Regions from separate parts of the Pseudomonas sp. PS02290 genome, predicted to be linked through region 1. Evidence: predicted binding sites of a transcription regulator. Region 1 holds the regulator's gene; each other region holds the start of a gene.
What was found. Region 1 encodes FliA, which starts transcription of late flagellar genes. Its sites were predicted from a motif close to CTAAAGTTTNNNNNNNNNNNGCCGNTAA; they were not measured.

Region 1 (4,198 bases):
GCCGCCATCATCGGCAACCGGCGGATCGCTGGCGGCGTGGAACTGACCGCCGCCCTGGACTACAAGCTGTCTGCGCTGGCCCCGCGTGTGCCGAACATCGAACTCGAAGACGAGCTGCGCAAGACTCAGTCGCTCATCGTCACTGCTCAGGCTGAGCTGACCCACCGCAGCGAGCTGGACACTGTCGCCAACCGTCAGTTGTTCGCCGGCCTTGCGATGGATGACAGCAAGCAGATCGAACCGACGCTGGAAGAACCGTTTCGCCCGTCCGTCCACGCCGCAGTGGCCGCCGAACGCGCCGAGCGCAACGCCGAGCCGGGCGTTGGCGACCGCGCCTACGAAGCGATGCGCTCCGAATTGAACGGCCTGCGCGAACTGCTGGAAGTCCAGCTGGGCTCGCTGGCCTGGAACCAGCTGCGAGACGGCCGTCCGCAACAGGCCAATCTGTGGCGCCGTCTGCAACGGGTCGGCCTTTCCGGCCCGCTGTCCCGCGACTTGCTGGCGATGGTCCCGGACTCCAACGATCAGGCTCACACCTGGCGCATGCTGCTGGCCCATCTGGCCCGCATGATTGCCACGCCGGACGTCGAGCCACTGGAAGAGGGCGGTGTGATTGCCATGGTCGGTCCTGCCGGCATGGGCAAAACCACCACGCTGGCTAAACTGGCGGCCCGATATGTGTTGAAATACGGCGCGCAAAATATCGCGCTGGTGAGCATGGACAGTTTCCGCATTGGCGCTCAGGAGCAACTGAAAACCCTGGGCCGGATCCTCAATGTACCGGTCACCCACGTCGACCCGGGCCAGTCCCTGGCACAGGCGCTGGAGCCGCTGTTGCGCAAGCGCGTGGTGTTGATCGACACCGCCGGCCTGCAAGCCAGCGATCCGGCCCTGCGTCTGCAACTGGAAACCCTCGCCGGGCGTGGCATCAAGGCGCGCAACTACCTGGTGCTGGCGACGACCAGCCAGAAGCAGGTGCTGTCAGCGGCTTATCACAGTTACAAACGTTGCGGCCTGGCCGGGTGCATCCTGACCAAGCTCGACGAAACGGCCAGCCTTGGCGAAGTGCTCAGCCTGGCCGTGACACACGAACTGCCTGTGGCCTATCTCACCGATGGCCCACGGATACCGGATGATCTGCATTTGCCGCGTCGGCACCAATTGGTGAGCCGGGCTGTCAGCGTGCAGATGCAGGAGGAGCCGAGCGAGGAAGCGATGGCGGATATGTTTGCGGATCTTTATCACAGCACCGGCAAGCGCGCGGGCTAGGTGAAGAAAATGACAGTGGAATTTTCCTGCATCGATGGTCTGCCAGGCATTGTTCAGACACTGAACGTGCAGCCCGACATGTGGCTTAGGTCTAAGCAAGACAAGGTAAACAATTAACATGGGCAGCATGCATCCCGTACAGGTTATCGCGGTGACCGGTGGCAAAGGTGGCGTAGGCAAGACCAACGTTTCAGTGAATCTTTCACTGGCACTGGCCGAGCTGGGACGTCGCGTCATGCTGCTGGACGCCGATCTGGGTCTGGCCAACGTCGACGTATTGTTGGGTCTGACCCCCAAACGCACCCTGGCTGATGTCATCGAAGGGCGGTGCGAGCTGCGCGATGTCTTGCTGCAAGGCCCGGGCGGTGTACGCATCGTGCCGGCGGCATCGGGCACCCAGAGCATGGTCCACCTGACCCCGGCGCAGCATGCCGGGCTGATTCAGGCGTTCAGTGACATTGGCGACAACCTCGATGTGCTGGTCATCGATACCGCCGCCGGCATCGGCGAGTCGGTGGTGAGCTTTGTCCGCGCGGCCCAGGAAGTGCTGCTGGTGGTGTGCGACGAGCCCACATCGATCACCGACGCCTATGCCCTGATCAAACTGCTCAACCGCGATTACGGCATGAACCGCTTCCGCGTCCTGGCCAACATGGCCCAGAGCCCGCAGGAAGGGCGCAACCTCTTCGCCAAGCTGACCAAAGTCACCGACCGTTTTCTCGACGTGGCCCTGCAATATGTGGGCGCCGTGCCGTACGACGAATGCGTACGCAAGGCCGTGCAGAAACAGCGCGCCGTGTACGAAGCGTTTCCGCGTTCCAAATGTGCCCTGGCGTTCAAGGCCATCGCGCAGAAAGTCGACACCTGGCCGCTCCCGGCGAACCCGCGCGGCCACCTGGAATTTTTCGTAGAACGCCTCGTGCATCAAACCAGCGCAGGGCCCGTCTCATGACAGCAAGTGGCTATCGCATGTACAGCAAATCGTCCAAAGACTCCCAGTATGAGCTGATCGAGCGTTATGCCCCGCTGGTCAAACGAATCGCCTACCACTTGCTGGCGCGTCTGCCGGCCAGCGTGCAGGTCGAGGATTTGATCCAGGCGGGCATGATTGGCTTGCTCGAAGTCTCGACCAAATACGACTCCACCAAAGGGGCCAGCTTCGAGACGTACGCGGGTATTCGTATCCGTGGTGCGATGCTCGACGAAGTGCGCAAGGGGGACTGGGCGCCGCGCTCGGTCCACCGCAACACGCGCATGGTCAGTGACGCGATTCGTGCAATCGAAGCAAAAACCGGCCGTGACGCTAAAGATCACGAGGTTGCTGCCGAACTTGAAATGAGTCTCGACGATTACTACGGGATTTTGAACGATACCCTGGGCAGCCGCCTGTTCAGTTTCGACGACCTGTTGCAGGACGGCGAACACGAAGGGCTGCACGAGGACGGCGCGAGCCAGTCCCTCGAACCGTCGCGGGATCTGGAAGACGAGCGCTTCCAGGCTGCGCTGGCCGAGGCCATTGCCAACTTGCCCGAACGTGAACGCCTGGTGTTGTCGCTGTACTACGACGAAGAGCTGAACCTCAAGGAAATCGGTGAGGTCCTGGGGGTCAGCGAGTCGCGGGTCAGCCAGCTGCACAGTCAATGCGCGGCGCGGTTGCGCGGTCGTCTTGGCGAGTGGCGCGCACGTTCGTGAATCAGGCGCAGGCCGCGAGGCCTGCGTGTTGCGTGTAAGACCGGCTGTGCAAGACGTGAGCGGGAAGCAAATGAGACACGGCAGGAGTCGGTCGAACCGGGTCGTAGATGATCCGGTTTCGCTGCGCTTGTTCCGGTCGATTCAACCCCCTCTTGATGTTCGGCACAGCCGGTATTGATTGAACGCGCGTTCAGGTGCTGAACGCGTTAAAGACTGCTTGGAGGTCGAATTGGACAAGAACATGAAAATCCTCATCGTTGATGACTTCTCAACGATGCGGCGGATCATAAAAAACCTGTTGCGTGACCTTGGGTTCACCAACACGGCCGAAGCAGATGACGGACTCACCGCATTGCCGATGCTGCAAAGCGGCGCTTTTGACTTCCTCGTCACTGACTGGAACATGCCGGGCATGTCCGGCATCGACCTGTTGCGTCAGGTGCGTGCCGACGAGCGTCTGCGCAGCCTGCCGGTGCTGATGGTCACTGCCGAAGCCAAGCGCGAGCAGATCATCGAAGCCGCTCAGGCCGGTGTGAACGGCTACGTGGTGAAGCCGTTCACCGCGCAAGTGCTCAAAGAAAAAATCGAAAAGATATTCGAGCGCGTCAATAGCTGATGTCCGCTGCGAGGGCGCTATGGATTCCAAAGATTCGACAATGGGTGACTTTGAGTCAACCCTGAAGAAACACGCACAAGAGCTGGTCGCGAGCCTTGAAAAAGGCAAGTTCGGCGACGCCGTGCAACTGATCCATGAGCTTAACCAGACCCGCGACCGCGGCCTGTATCAGGAAGTCGGCAAACTGACGCGCGAGCTGCACAGCGCGATCGTCAACTTCCAGATCGACCCGAACATGCCGCAGGCCGAGGAGGTCTCCCAGATCACCGACGCCACCGAGCGGCTGTCGTACGTCGTCAGGCTGACTGAAAACGCGGCGAACCGGACCATGGATCTGGTAGAGCTGAGCACGCCGTTGATGCACGGGCTCACTGAAGACGCCAAGTCCTTGAGCGCCGATTGGGGACGCTTCATGCGCCGCGAGATCAGCGCCGAAGAGTTTCGTGATCTGGCCCGCCGCGTCGATGTGTTCCTGACCCGCAGCGAGAAGGAGACCACCGAGGTCTCTGCGCACCTGAACGACATTCTGCTGGCCCAGGATTACCAGGACCTCACCGGTCAGGTGATCAAGCGCGTGACCACGCTGGTCACGGAAGTCGAGCGCAATCTGCTCAAGCTGGT
Region 2 (4,198 bases), on a different contig from region 1:
GATTTGCAGGAACTGCAGGTCGATGGGGTTTTCCAGCCAGGCCAGCACGGGGGCGTTGGCGCCTTTGTTGCCGATGGTGGCGGCGTCGTCGTAGGGACGCAGCACGCGGCCGTCAAGGCGCCCGCGCAGGCGCTTGCCCTTGAGCTCGGGATAGATGCTGTCGAGGTTGACGATGATCAGGTCATCGGGCACGCCATACACCGCCACCGGGTGTGCGTCGTTGCGCTGCTCGCTGCCTTTGTAGATGGGCTCGTAATAGCCGGTGATAAGGCCGTTGGCGCCGTGCTCGGAGGAACGCAGGCTGTAGACCTGCAGCTGGTTCTTGAGAAAGTCGCGCACCGCCGCAGGATTTTGTGGCACCTGGGCGGCGAGGGCGCACGTGCCACCCCAGACCGGGTCTTTGGCCAGACGCTTGCACGCCGAGAACCAGCTGTTGTAGCCCGCCATCAGGTCGGTGTCGTTCACCGCCGGCAGTTTGTCCCACTCGACGCTGACGTAGGTCGTCGCTTCGGAGGGCTTGGTCTTCGGCGCACCGCCGTCACAGGCGGCGAGCAGGGCGATCAGGGGAGCGAGGCAAAATACGAAACGGCGCCAGAGCAGGCTTGTGGTCATCACGCGGGGTGTTTCCTGAGAATCATGCGAAGGCGGCTAGCTTGGTGAAAGCGGACGGCGGCGTCAAATGGATGAGGGAATCATTTGCATGAAAGCTCACATGTCTGCCGAACCGCTTTAAACGCGGATTTGCCGCCGACATTGCACTTTTTTGCCTTCAGCCGTTCTGACCTTGGCCGGGACGCGCTGATGAACGCGGTGTCCCGTTCGTTGAAACCTGGGATTGATGCTCGCCGTGTTCACTGTTTTATCCGTTTGCCGTCACCTGCGCCCGCTGTTTGCCCTGTGCATGCTCGGGCTCTGCGCGGCGGGTTGTACGCGCCAGGACGGCCGGGATGTCGCCACGCAGTTCAGCGAGACCCGCCCCCAGGAGTTCTTCCAGACCAGCGTGGACCGCATGGCCACACTGGCCATGGCCGACAACCTCGACAGCCTCTATCTGCTGATGAACAAACTCTACCTGCGCAATCCCGGCGAGTGGCGCAAGTCCGGCTTCGTTGACGCCGCAAGTGCGGAGCGCAACGTGCGACAGGCCATCGAGCAACAGAAGCCGTTGCCGCAGTTGGGCACCCGGCGTGACCTCGCCGCGCTGAGCTACGCCCTGAGCCCGGAGTTTCTTGGCGACCGCGTCGGTGCGTTCATCTATGCCATCGGCAGCATGCTGGTCACGGCCCACGGCGGGCGCCTGGAATTTTTCATGACCGACCAGATCAACCCGACCTTCGTCAGCAACGCCGCGCGCAATATCGAGAAGGCCACCTGGCTGCTGAGCCAGCGACAGAACGCCAATGGCGAGCTGTTGCTGTTCTCCAACGAAATTTCGGAGGAGGGCAGCAACCTCAGTTTTGCCACTGAATTCGGCAAGATCGTGGCGCGCCTGGATCTGCTCACCCAGATGCTCGACGAGCGATATAGACGCATCGGTTTGAATTACGCCCAGAGCCTGCTGTTCCTGAACTTCCTCCCGGTGCAATGACGCCCCGCCGGGCCGGGGGAAAAACCTTTTTTTTGCGCCCCTCATCCTTGGCGACTTTCGGTCGATAGCCCATCAGGAGTATGCAAAACAATTACAAAATATTTGGCATGGGGACGACGATGTTTAAAACAGTGCAGGCGCGCTATACGGTCATATTTGTGGCCTTGATTGTGGTGATCGCGGTGATCACTGAACAGGGCATCGTTCACTTGGTCACGCCCAAGGTCCGCGCGACCCAGGAGCAGGTAGTCCTGAGCCAGGTTGATCAGATCGGCACGCGTATCCTGTCGGACTTGGCCCGCGTAGAGGCCCAGTCCCGGGCGATCACCCAGGCGGTGCCGCTGCTGGACAGCGATGGCATCGACAAGGTGCTGCCAGGCCTGGTTGATCAGTACGGCGATCAGAAAGTCTTTGGCGGCGGCGTCTGGCCGATGCCGGACAAGCGCACCCCGGGGCGCAACAAGCACAGCTCATTCTTCCACCGTGACGGCAGTGGCCAACTGGTGGTGAGCACCTTCTGGAACTCCGACCCTGCGCCCAACTACTGGGAACAGCCATGGCACCGCGCCGGGCAGAACGCACCCAAGGGCAAATGCGCCTGGGCCGCTGCCTACCAGGACGAAGCCAGCCCGCAGCCGCGCACCAACTGCGCCATGGGCATCTACAAGGATGGCGCGCTGTACGGCGTTTCGACCATCGACGTCACCCTGGGCTTCTTCAACGGCCTGATCCAGGAAAAGGAAAAAGACATTCAGGGTCAGGTGATGATCGTCGAGCGCGACGGCAAGATCCTGACCAACCAGAGCCGCATCCCCGGCGAAATCATCCTCAAGAACATTTCCGGCTTCAGCGGCCAGTCGATGTTCGCCAAGGCCATTCAGGAGGGTCTGGGCAAGATCTCCGGCGACGCTGTGTATTCCCAGGAATACATCGACCCGCAACTGGGTGATCTGACCTTCTTCCTGCGTCCGGTCGCGGGCACGCCGTGGGTCATCGCCACGTCGCTGCCGACCGCCATGCTCACCGCCAGCAGCACCGAAGTGCTGAAGACCCTGGGCTGGTTGCAGATCCCGCTGGTCATTCTGTTGCTGGTGGTGCTGGGCTTTGCCTTCCACCGTCTGCTGGCACGCGTGACCGTTCTGCGCACCAACATCGACGCGCTGTCTTCGGGTGAGGCTGACCTGACCCGCCGTATTCCGATCAAAGGCCAGGACGAGCTGGACGCTGTTGGCCATTCGGTCAACAAGTTCATCGCCTTCCAGCAAGCCATGATTGTCGAGGTGCGCAACGGCACCGAGCAGATCTCGGCCGGGCTGGTGCAGTTGCAGGATCAGTCGCGCAACATCAACCAGATCCTCAACCGTCACGCTTCGGAAACCGATCAGGCGGTGACCGCGATCAACGAGATGAGCGCCACCGCCGACAGCGTCGCCGAGAGCGCGACGCAGACGGCGAGCTTTACCCAATCGGCCAATGACGCAGCGCAGCGTTCCCGTGACGTCGTCGACGAAGCCTCGGTCAGCGTGCGGGCCTTGGTGGCGGAAGTCGAAGACGCGACGAAATACGTGCAGGAAATGCAGGTCGATGCCAAGCGCATCACCGATGTGCTCGGGGTTATCGGCGGCATCGCCCAGCAAACCAACCTGCTGGCCCTCAACGCGGCCATTGAAGCGGCGCGGGCAGGTGAGCAGGGCCGTGGCTTTGCGGTGGTGGCCGATGAGGTGCGGGCGCTGGCCGGTCGTACCCAGCAGAGCACGTCGGAGATCAACGAGATGCTCGCGCGGCTGGAGCAGGGCGTGAGCACTGCCGTGGGCGCGATGGAAAAAACCAAAGTCAGCTGCCAGTCCACCGCCGACCGCACGTCGCGGGTCAACGAAGGCCTGGATGGCATGGCTGGTTCCGTGCTGCGCATTCATGACCTGAGCGCGCACATTGCAACGGCGGCAGAGGAGCAGAGCGCGGTGACCGAGGAGATCAACCAGAACATGATCGCCATTCGGCACATGGTCGGTGAGCTGGTGGGCTGTGGTCAGCAGACCGACACCAGCGTTGACGCGCTGATGGCGTCCAACGAGCGACTGGTGGCGATGATCGATCGCTTCAAGGTTCGCTAACCGGCGATTCATTCACTCGCACAACACAAAGCCGGAGCCCTTAAAGCTCCGGCTTTTTCGTGTGGATGCTCAGTAGCTTTCGCCGCGAATGTATTCCTGCATTTTTTCGATCAGCCTGGCCTGCTCGGCGATGGCCGCCTTGACTAGGTCGCCGATGGACAGCAGACCGATCAGCCGGCCTTCGTCCACCACCGGCAAATGGCGCAGCCGGCGGTCGGTCATGATGTTCATGCAGTGCTCGACGGTGTGCTGCGAACCCACGGTCTGTACGTCGTGGGTCATGATCTCGCTGATCGGCGTGCCGGCCGAGGCGCGGCCCTTGAGCTCCATCTTGCGGGCGTAATCCCGCTCGCTGACGATGCCAACCACCTTGCCATCGCGCACCACCGGCACGGCGCCGATGTTCTTTTCGGCCATCAACTTGATCGCCTCGAGGACCATCTCCCCAGGCCCGACGGTGTGAACGTCAGCGTGATGCGGGTCTTTCAACTTCAGT
Region 3 (4,198 bases), on a different contig from region 1:
TACGCTTCATGTCGAGCCGCGCAACCGCTGCGTTGAGAAAGCCCAGGTCGAAGCTGGCATTGTGGCCCACCAGAATCGCGCGCTTGCAGCCATTGGCCTTTAGCGCTTTGCGGATGCCGCGGAAGATGTCGGTCAGCGCCGTTTCTTCGCTCACGGCCATGCGCAGCGGGTGATCCAGTTTGATGCCGGTGAACTCCAGCGCCGCGGCTTCAACGTTGGCACCTTCGAAGGGTTCGACGCGGAAGAAATAGGTGTGGTCCGGAAAGACAAAGCCTTTCTCGTCCATGCCAATCGTCGTGGCGGCGATTTCCAGCAATGCATCGGTGGCGCAATTGAAACCGCCAGTTTCTACGTCAACGACAACGGGCAGGTAACCGCGAAAACGGGCAGCCATCGGGTGCCGGGACCCTGTACCGCCACCGGAGCCTTCTTGCTCGTCTTCGTAATGTTCTTCACTCACGCGTGTTCCTCCAGCAGGCGCCAGCGCAGTTTTTCACCGGCGCGCAGCGGGATAACAGAAAGCTCGCCAAACGGCAGGCTGGCGGGGGCCGTCCACTCGTCACGAACCAGGGTAATGGTGTCGGTGTTGGCCGGCAGGCCATAAAAGGCCGGGCCGTGGAGACTGGCGAAACCTTCCAGCTTGTCCAGCGCATTGCGTGACTCGAATGCCTCGGCATAAAGCTCGATGGCGGCGAACGCGGTGTAGCAGCCGGCACAACCGCATGCCGCTTCTTTGGCGTGCTGCGCGTGGGGCGCGGAGTCCGTTCCGAGGAAGAACTTGCTGCTGCCGCTGGTGGCCGCATCGAGCAGGGCGACCTGGTGGGTGTTGCGCTTGAGGATCGGCAGGCAATAGAAGTGGGGACGGATGCCGCCCACCAGCATGTGATTGCGGTTGTACAGCAAATGGTGCGCAGTGATGGTCGCGCCGACATTGGCTGACGCTTCAGTGACGAACTGCACGGCGTCGGTGGTGGTGATGTGTTCGAACACCACTTTCAACGTCGGGAAACGCTCGACGACACGGCGCATATGTTCATCGATGAAAATTTTCTCGCGGTCGAACACGTCGATGTCGCCGCGGGTCACCTCGCCGTGGATCAACAGCGGCAGTCCCACTTCGGCCATCGCCTCGAGCACCGGGAAGATCTTGTCGACGCTGGTCACGCCCGAATCGGAGTTGGTGGTGGCGCCTGCCGGGTACAACTTGGCGGCGTAGACGAAACCACTGGCCTTCGCGGCGCGAATCTCTTCGGGCTGCGTCAGGTCGGTCAGGTAAAGCACCATCAGCGGCTCGAAGCGACTGCCTTGCGGGCGCGCAGCGAGGATGCGCTGACGATAAGCGTCCGCTTGCTCGGCGTTGCGTACCGGCGGCACGAGGTTCGGCATGATGATCGCGCGGCCAAAAGTGCGCGCTACGTCGGCGACGGTGTGGGGCAAAACAGCGCCATCTCGAAGATGGATGTGCCAGTCGTCGGGGCGCAGGAGGGTCAGGCGTTCGGACATTGGGGATTCCAGGCGGGTCAAACTCGCTGGGAATGCTACCGGAAAAGACTCCTCCAGGCACTCGCTATCAAGTTTTGCGGGAAGTTACCGATAGCCACGTGTAAGTCATAAATCCTGTTACACGTAAATTCAGTGGAGCCTCCCGTGCGCCAGCGATATCTAGCTCTGCTCAGCGCGTTTGCCAGCCTGCCGGCCATGGCGCTCACCTTCCAGACCCGTCTGGAGAATATTGAGTGGAAGGTGGAAGGCGACCAGTTCGAGTGCAGGCTGACGCAGCCGATCACCGATTTCGGTGCCGGAGAGTTCGTGCGTCGCGCGGGTGAGCAGCCGACGTTTCGCTTGAAAGCCAATGGCTACAGTCTGGCGTCCGGTTCGGCCATGTTGATTGCCGCCGCGGCGCCGTGGCAGCCGGGTCGCAGTGACCTCAATCTTGGCGCGGTGAGAGTCAGCGGCGGCGAGATTCCTTTCAATACCAACCAGGCCCAGGCCACACGCCTGATCGCGGGCTTGATGGAAGGGCGCAGCCCGGTGTTTCGTCATTCTCTGCGCGATGGCGGCGGCGCGATGGAAGTCCGTCTGTTGCCAGTCAAATTCAGCAAGGCCTACGGCGAGTTTCAAGTGTGTACGGCGAAGCTGTTGCCGATGAATTTCGAGCAAGTGCGTCAGTCCGAGATCGGCTTCCCTGGCGGCGGCATCGAGCTGGACGCCAAGGCCAAACGCCAGCTGGACACCGTGCTGGCTTATATGAAGGCTGATCCGACGGTCAATCACGTCGAACTCGATGGTCACTCTGACAACAGTGGTAACCGATTGACCAACCGCGATCTGTCGCGGCGTCGTGCGCTGTCGGTCATGGACTACCTTAAAGCCCAAGGCATCCCGGAAGAGCAGATAACCCTGCGCTTCCACGGCGAACAGTACCCACTGGCGCCCAACACCAACAACGCCAATCGCGCGCGCAACCGCCGGGTCAACATTCACCTGGAGCGTGTGGCGCAGCAGACTCCGGCCATACCGCCCGCTGCTGCACCCGCTCCGACGCCGGCTCCATTGCCCGGGCCTGCCGCAACGCCAACGCCGGGCGCCGCGCCTGTTACAGCAGCCGGTGCGACCCCCGCCAAGGCGTCTTGATGATGCGCGCCCAGGTCGTCTGACTGACAGAATCTGTCGCTTTGTCGTCAGAAGCTGTCGCGACACTGTAAATTCCTGCGCGTGATCGGTAAACTCGTCGGTTTTCCGTACAACGCGTTGGAGTGATGGCATGGCGGACGTAAACAAGGTAGTTCTCGCGTATTCCGGTGGCCTGGATACTTCGGTAATCCTCAAGTGGCTGCAAGATACGTACAACTGCGAAGTGGTGACCTTTACCGCTGACCTGGGTCAGGGCGAAGAAGTCGAGCCGGCACGCGCCAAGGCACAAGCCATGGGCGTCAAAGAAATCTACATCGACGATCTGCGCGAAGAATTCGTGCGTGATTTTGTGTTCCCGATGTTCCGCGCCAACACCGTCTATGAAGGCGAGTACCTGCTGGGTACTTCCATCGCGCGCCCCCTGATCGCCAAGCGCCTCATCGAAATCGCCAACGAAACCGGCGCCGACGCCATTTCCCACGGCGCTACCGGTAAAGGCAACGACCAGGTCCGCTTTGAACTGGGCGCCTATGCGCTCAAGCCTGGTGTAAAAGTCATTGCGCCATGGCGCGAGTGGGACCTGCTGTCCCGCGAGAAGCTCATGGACTATGCCGAGAAGCACGCGATCCCGATCGAGCGCCACGGCAAGAAAAAATCCCCGTACTCGATGGACGCCAACCTGTTGCACATCTCCTATGAAGGCGGCGTGCTGGAAGACACCTGGACCGAGCACGAAGAAGACATGTGGCGGTGGACAGTGTCCCCGGAAAACGCGCCGGACAAGCCGCAGTACCTGGAGCTGACCTACCGCAATGGCGACATCGTGGCACTGGACGGCGTTGAAATGACTCCGGCCACCGTCCTTGCCACCTTGAACCGCATTGGCGGCGAGCACGGCATCGGTCGTCTGGACATCGTCGAAAACCGCTATGTCGGCATGAAGTCCCGCGGCTGCTACGAGACCCCGGGCGGCACCATCATGCTGCGCGCTCACCGTGCGATCGAGTCGATCACCCTGGACCGCGAAGTCGCTCACCTTAAAGACGAGCTGATGCCGAAATACGCCAGCCTGATCTACACCGGCTACTGGTGGAGCCCTGAGCGTCTTATGCTGCAGCAGATGATCGATGCGTCGCAGGCCCACGTGAATGGTGTCGTGCGCCTGAAGCTGTATAAAGGCAACGTCATCGTGACCGGTCGCAAGTCCGACGAGTCGCTGTTCGATGCCAACATCGCGACGTTTGAAGAAGACGGCGGCGCCTACAACCAGGCAGACGCTGCGGGCTTTATCAAGCTCAATGCATTGCGCATGCGGATTGCAGCGAACAAAGGCCGCAAGTTGTTCTGATCGTTGTCGTGATTGATGTGCAGCCCTTGTTCAGGGCTGCACTCATTACACCTGTCCTCCGTATGCCGCTGCCGCTTCACCTGCAACCTTTACTGATCCGACACCGGCCGGTTGTTGCCGTCGTTCAAGAGCAGTAATAGAAGCTCTTGCGCTGTGCGTTATCTCCTGCCTCAATCTGGCAAATCTGTCTCTCCGCCAGCGGCTTTCTCAGCCGTA
Region 4 (4,198 bases), on a different contig from region 1:
GCATCAGGCCGGTTTCATGTCGCATGAATAAGCACAGCCACACTCAAGCACCTCTGCACGCATCTCTGGAAGGAGCGGCCCATTAAACCGCTTTTCTCCAAGGGCCCGTCCCTGGGCGTCCGTCTACTGGTGCTGGTCGTACTGTCTGTGGCCATCATGGTCGTGGACGCGCGTTTCACCCTGCTCAAGCCTGTCCGCAGTCAGATGTCGCTGGTGCTGATGCAGTCTTACTGGATTGCCGATCTGCCCGAGCGCCTGTATCAGGGCGTCGCCAGCCAGTTTGGCAGCCGCACCGAGCTCGCCGCCGAAAACGAAAAACTCAAGACCGAGAACCTGCTGCTGCAAGGCCGCCTGCAAAAGCTGGCGGCCCTGACCGAGCAGAACGTGCGCTTGCGCGAGTTGTTGAATTCGTCGGCGCTGGTCAACGAGAAAGTCGAAGTCGCCGAGCTGATCGGCATGGACCCCAACCCGTTCACCCATCGGATCATCATCAACAAGGGTGAGCGCGACGGTGTGGTGCTCGGTCAGCCAGTGCTCGATGCGCGCGGCCTGATGGGTCAAGTGGTCGAGTTGATGCCGTACACGTCCCGCGTGCTGCTGCTGACCGACACCACCCACAGCATTCCGGTGCAGGTGAACCGCAATGGCCTGCGCGCGATTGCCAGTGGCACCGGCAATCCGGAACGCCTTGAGCTGCGCCATGTGGCCGACACCGCTGACATCAAGGAAGGCGACCTGCTGGTGAGTTCCGGCCTGGGTCAGCGTTTCCCGGCGGGTTACCCTGTGGCGACGGTCAAGGAAGTGATTCACGACTCCGGCCAGCCCTTTGCCATCGTGCGGGCGGTGCCGACGGCCGCGCTGAACCGCAGCCGTTATCTGTTGCTGGTGTTCTCCGACGGCCGTTCCCCTGAAGAGCGCGCTGCCGACGCCGCCCAGCAGCAGGAATCCCTTGATCGTCAGGCGGCTGATCCGTCGGCAGTGCCATCGGCTACTGTGCCGGGTGCCGCGCCTGCCGCCACGCCGAACAAAGCGGTGGTTCCGGCCACCGTGCCGAAACCGGCCGGGCACAGTTCTTCGTCGACGCCTGCCAACGCCAACAGCTCGCCTGCTCCGGCAACCACCGCACCGGCGGCGACCACGCCTGCCAAGCCCGCGACCAGCAAGCCGGCCGCTAAACCTGCGGCAAAGCCTGCCGCTACCCGACCGGCGACACCTGCTGCGACCCCGGCCGCTCCACGCGAGAGGGAAGAATAATGGCGCGTCATGCTCCCGCACGAAACGGCTGGGTGGTCTGGCTGACCTTCGCCATCGGCCTGCTGCTCAGCGTTTCGCCGCTGCCGCAGTTCATGGAAATATTTCGCCCTTTGTGGCTGGCGCTGCTGCTGGCCTTCTGGGCATTGGCGTTGCCGCACAAGATCGGCATGGTCACGGCGTGGATGCTGGGGCTGGCCGAGGATGTGCTGTACGGCACGTTGCTGGGGCAGAACGCATTGATCCTCACGCTGATTACCTTTCTGGTGCTGTCGTTGCAGCAGCGCCTGCGCATGTTCCCGATGTGGCAGCAGTGCCTGGTAATTCTGGTGATTTTCGGCCTCGCCCAGCTGGTGCAGTTGTGGCTCAGCGCCCTGACCGGCAACCGTCAGCCGACCTTGGCGCTTGTGCTCCCGGCGTTGGTCAGCGCATTGCTCTGGCCATGGGTCAGCTACGGCCTGCGCGGATTGCGTTTGCGGTTGAAGATCAACTGAGCAATACCATTCAGTGGGACCGGCTGCGGTCTGTTTCAGTAGGACCGGCTTCAGCCGGGAGGAGGCCGGTATGGGCGCCATCAGTTCTGCGGTGTGACACCCGGCGCGTTCCCGGCTAAAGCCGGTCCCACAGGATGAATGCGATGCTTTAGTGGGACCGGCTTCAGCCGGGAAGAGGCCGGTGTGACCACCATCACGTCAGCGGTCTGCACCAAGGCTACGCTTGTGATCAACGACACGGAGACGTCCCATGCCCCAACTTCTTCTAGCCTCCGGCTCCCCGCGCCGTCGTGAGCTGCTGACCCAGATCGGCGTGCCGTTTATGACCCTCAGCGCCGACATCGACGAAACCCCTCTGGCCAACGAAACCCCCGCTGCGTACGTCCTGCGGCTGGCCCGTGGCAAGGCGGACGCCGGCCTGCTGCAGCTCGCCAACGATCCTGCCTACCCGACCGCCTGCGTCCTCGGCGCCGACACCGCCGTGGTCCTCGACGGCCGCATCCTCGGCAAACCGGCGGACGAAGCCGAGGCGCTGGCGATGCTTGCCGCACTCTCGAACCGAGAACACGAAGTCCTGACCGCCATCGCCGTGGTCCATGAAGAGCGCTGCGAAACCCGAACCGTCACCAGCCGTGTCCGTTTCCGGGCGATCCCGGAGGACGAGGCCCGCCGTTACTGGGCCAGCGGCGAGCCCTGCGACAAGGCCGGCGGCTACGGCATTCAAGGCCTGGGCGCGGTGTTCGTGGAAAACCTCAGTGGCAGTTATTCCGCCGTGGTCGGTTTGCCCTTGTGCGAAACCGCAGAAATCCTCCAGCGTTTCGGCATACCCTGTTGGCAACGCCCGGAAGGTGACAAGTCATGAGTGAAGAGATTCTGATCAACATCACGCCGATGGAATCGCGCGTGGCGGTCGTTGAGAACGGGGTGTTGCAAGAGGTGCACGTCGAACGCACCCAGCGTCGCGGGATCGTGGGCAATATCTACAAGGGCAAGGTCGTGCGCGTGCTGCCTGGCATGCAGGCGGCGTTCATCGACATCGGTCTGGACCGCGCGGCGTTCATTCACGCCTCGGAAATCTCCATGCGCGAAGGGCCGGCCGTGGAGACCATCAGCTCGCTGGTCCACGACGGCCAGAGTCTGGTGGTGCAGGTCACCAAAGACCCGATCGGCAGCAAAGGCGCACGGCTGACGACTCAACTGTCGATTCCGTCGCGCTACCTCGTGTACATGCCACGCACGGCCCATGTCGGCATTTCCCTGAAAATCGAAGACGAAGCCGAGCGCGAACGCCTGAAACAAGTGGTCAGCGATTGCGTCGCCAAGGAAGGGATCAAGGAGAAGGGCGGTTTCATCCTGCGCACGGCGGCCGAAGGTGCGGGCGCCGACGAGATCATGATGGACATCCGCTACCTGCGCAGGCTCTGGGACCAGATTGGCGAGCAGATCAAAACCATCAGCCCGGCCAGCGTGATCTACGAAGACTTGGGCTTGGCGCTGCGCACCTTGCGCGATCTGGTCAGCCCGCGCACCGAGAAGATCCGCATTGATTCCCGCGAGACGTTTCAGAAGACCACCCAGTTCGTCGCCGAGCTGATGCCGGAAATCGCCGACCGCCTTGAGCATTACCCTGGCGAGCGGCCGATTTTTGACCTGTATGGCGTCGAAGACGAAATTCAGCGAGCGCTGGACCGCAAGGTGCCGCTCAAGTCCGGCGGTTATCTGGTCATCGACCCTGCCGAAGCCATGACTACCATCGACGTCAACACCGGTGCGTTCGTCGGCCATCGCAATCTCGAAGAGACCATCTTCAAGACCAATCTGGAAGCGGCGACGGCCATTGCCCGACAGCTGCGGCTGCGCAACATCGGCGGCATCATCATCATCGATTTCATCGACATGGAAGACGCCGAGCACCAGCGCCAGGTGCTGCGGACCCTCGAAAAACAACTCGAGCGCGATCACGCCAAAACCAACATCATCGGCATCACCGAACTGGGTCTGGTGCAGATGACGCGCAAGCGCACCCGGGAAAGTCTGGAGCAAGTGCTGTGCGAGCCGTGCAGCAGTTGCCAGGGTCGTGGCAAGCTGAAGACCCCGGAAACCATCTGCTACGAGATATTCCGCGAGATCCTGCGTGAAGCCCGCGCTTATCAGGCGGTGGGTTATCGCGTGCTGGCCAATCAGAAAGTGGTCGACCGGCTGCTTGACGAAGAATCCGGCAACGTGGCCGAACTGGAAGTGTTCATCGGCAGAACCATTCGTTTTCAGGTCGAGACCATGTACTCCCAGGAACAATATGACGTCGTGCTGCTCTGAGAGTGCGTGATGCGCCGTGCTGCCGATTGGCGGTGCAGTTGAAGACAGAAAACAGTGCCCTTGAGGCAGACGGAACGGATGCCGTCCAAAGAGAACAACGCGTGGCGATTGAGCACAACCTGGACGTACCCGCACCT

Region 2: the regulator FliA is predicted to act here: its motif matches at 1,629-1,656, upstream of QMX88_RS13175 (methyl-accepting chemotaxis protein).
Region 3: the regulator FliA is predicted to act here: its motif matches at 1,570-1,597, upstream of QMX88_RS05055 (flagellar protein MotY).
Region 4: the regulator FliA is predicted to act here: its motif matches at 1,892-1,919, upstream of QMX88_RS14625 (Maf family protein).

Annotation. Positions count from the first base shown of each region.
Region 1 covers NZ_JASCOY010000112.1:7,272-11,469, forward strand. Annotated here, with positions in the region: gene flhF (flagellar biosynthesis protein FlhF) at 1-1,269, shown strand, start outside; gene fleN (flagellar synthesis regulator FleN) at 1,388-2,221, shown strand; gene fliA (RNA polymerase sigma factor FliA) at 2,218-2,961, shown strand; gene QMX88_RS26090 (chemotaxis response regulator CheY) at 3,203-3,577, shown strand; gene QMX88_RS26095 (protein phosphatase CheZ) at 3,597-4,198, shown strand, end outside.
Region 2 covers NZ_JASCOY010000024.1:44,751-48,948, reverse strand. Annotated here, with positions in the region: gene mltA (murein transglycosylase A) at 1-612, opposite strand, end outside; gene QMX88_RS13180 (hypothetical protein) at 902-1,588, shown strand; gene QMX88_RS13175 (methyl-accepting chemotaxis protein) at 1,708-3,702, shown strand; gene QMX88_RS13170 (CBS domain-containing protein) at 3,772-4,198, opposite strand, start outside.
Region 3 covers NZ_JASCOY010000005.1:143,104-147,301, reverse strand. Annotated here, with positions in the region: gene rnt (ribonuclease T) at 1-460, opposite strand, end outside; gene pyrC (dihydroorotase) at 457-1,503, opposite strand; gene QMX88_RS05055 (flagellar protein MotY) at 1,648-2,634, shown strand; gene QMX88_RS05050 (argininosuccinate synthase) at 2,765-3,982, shown strand; gene QMX88_RS05045 (hypothetical protein) at 4,153-4,198, opposite strand, start outside.
Region 4 covers NZ_JASCOY010000028.1:50,333-54,530, reverse strand. Annotated here, with positions in the region: gene QMX88_RS14640 (hypothetical protein) at 1-31, shown strand, start outside; gene mreC (rod shape-determining protein MreC) at 112-1,254, shown strand; gene mreD (rod shape-determining protein MreD) at 1,254-1,745, shown strand; gene QMX88_RS14625 (Maf family protein) at 1,996-2,607, shown strand; gene rng (ribonuclease G) at 2,604-4,061, shown strand.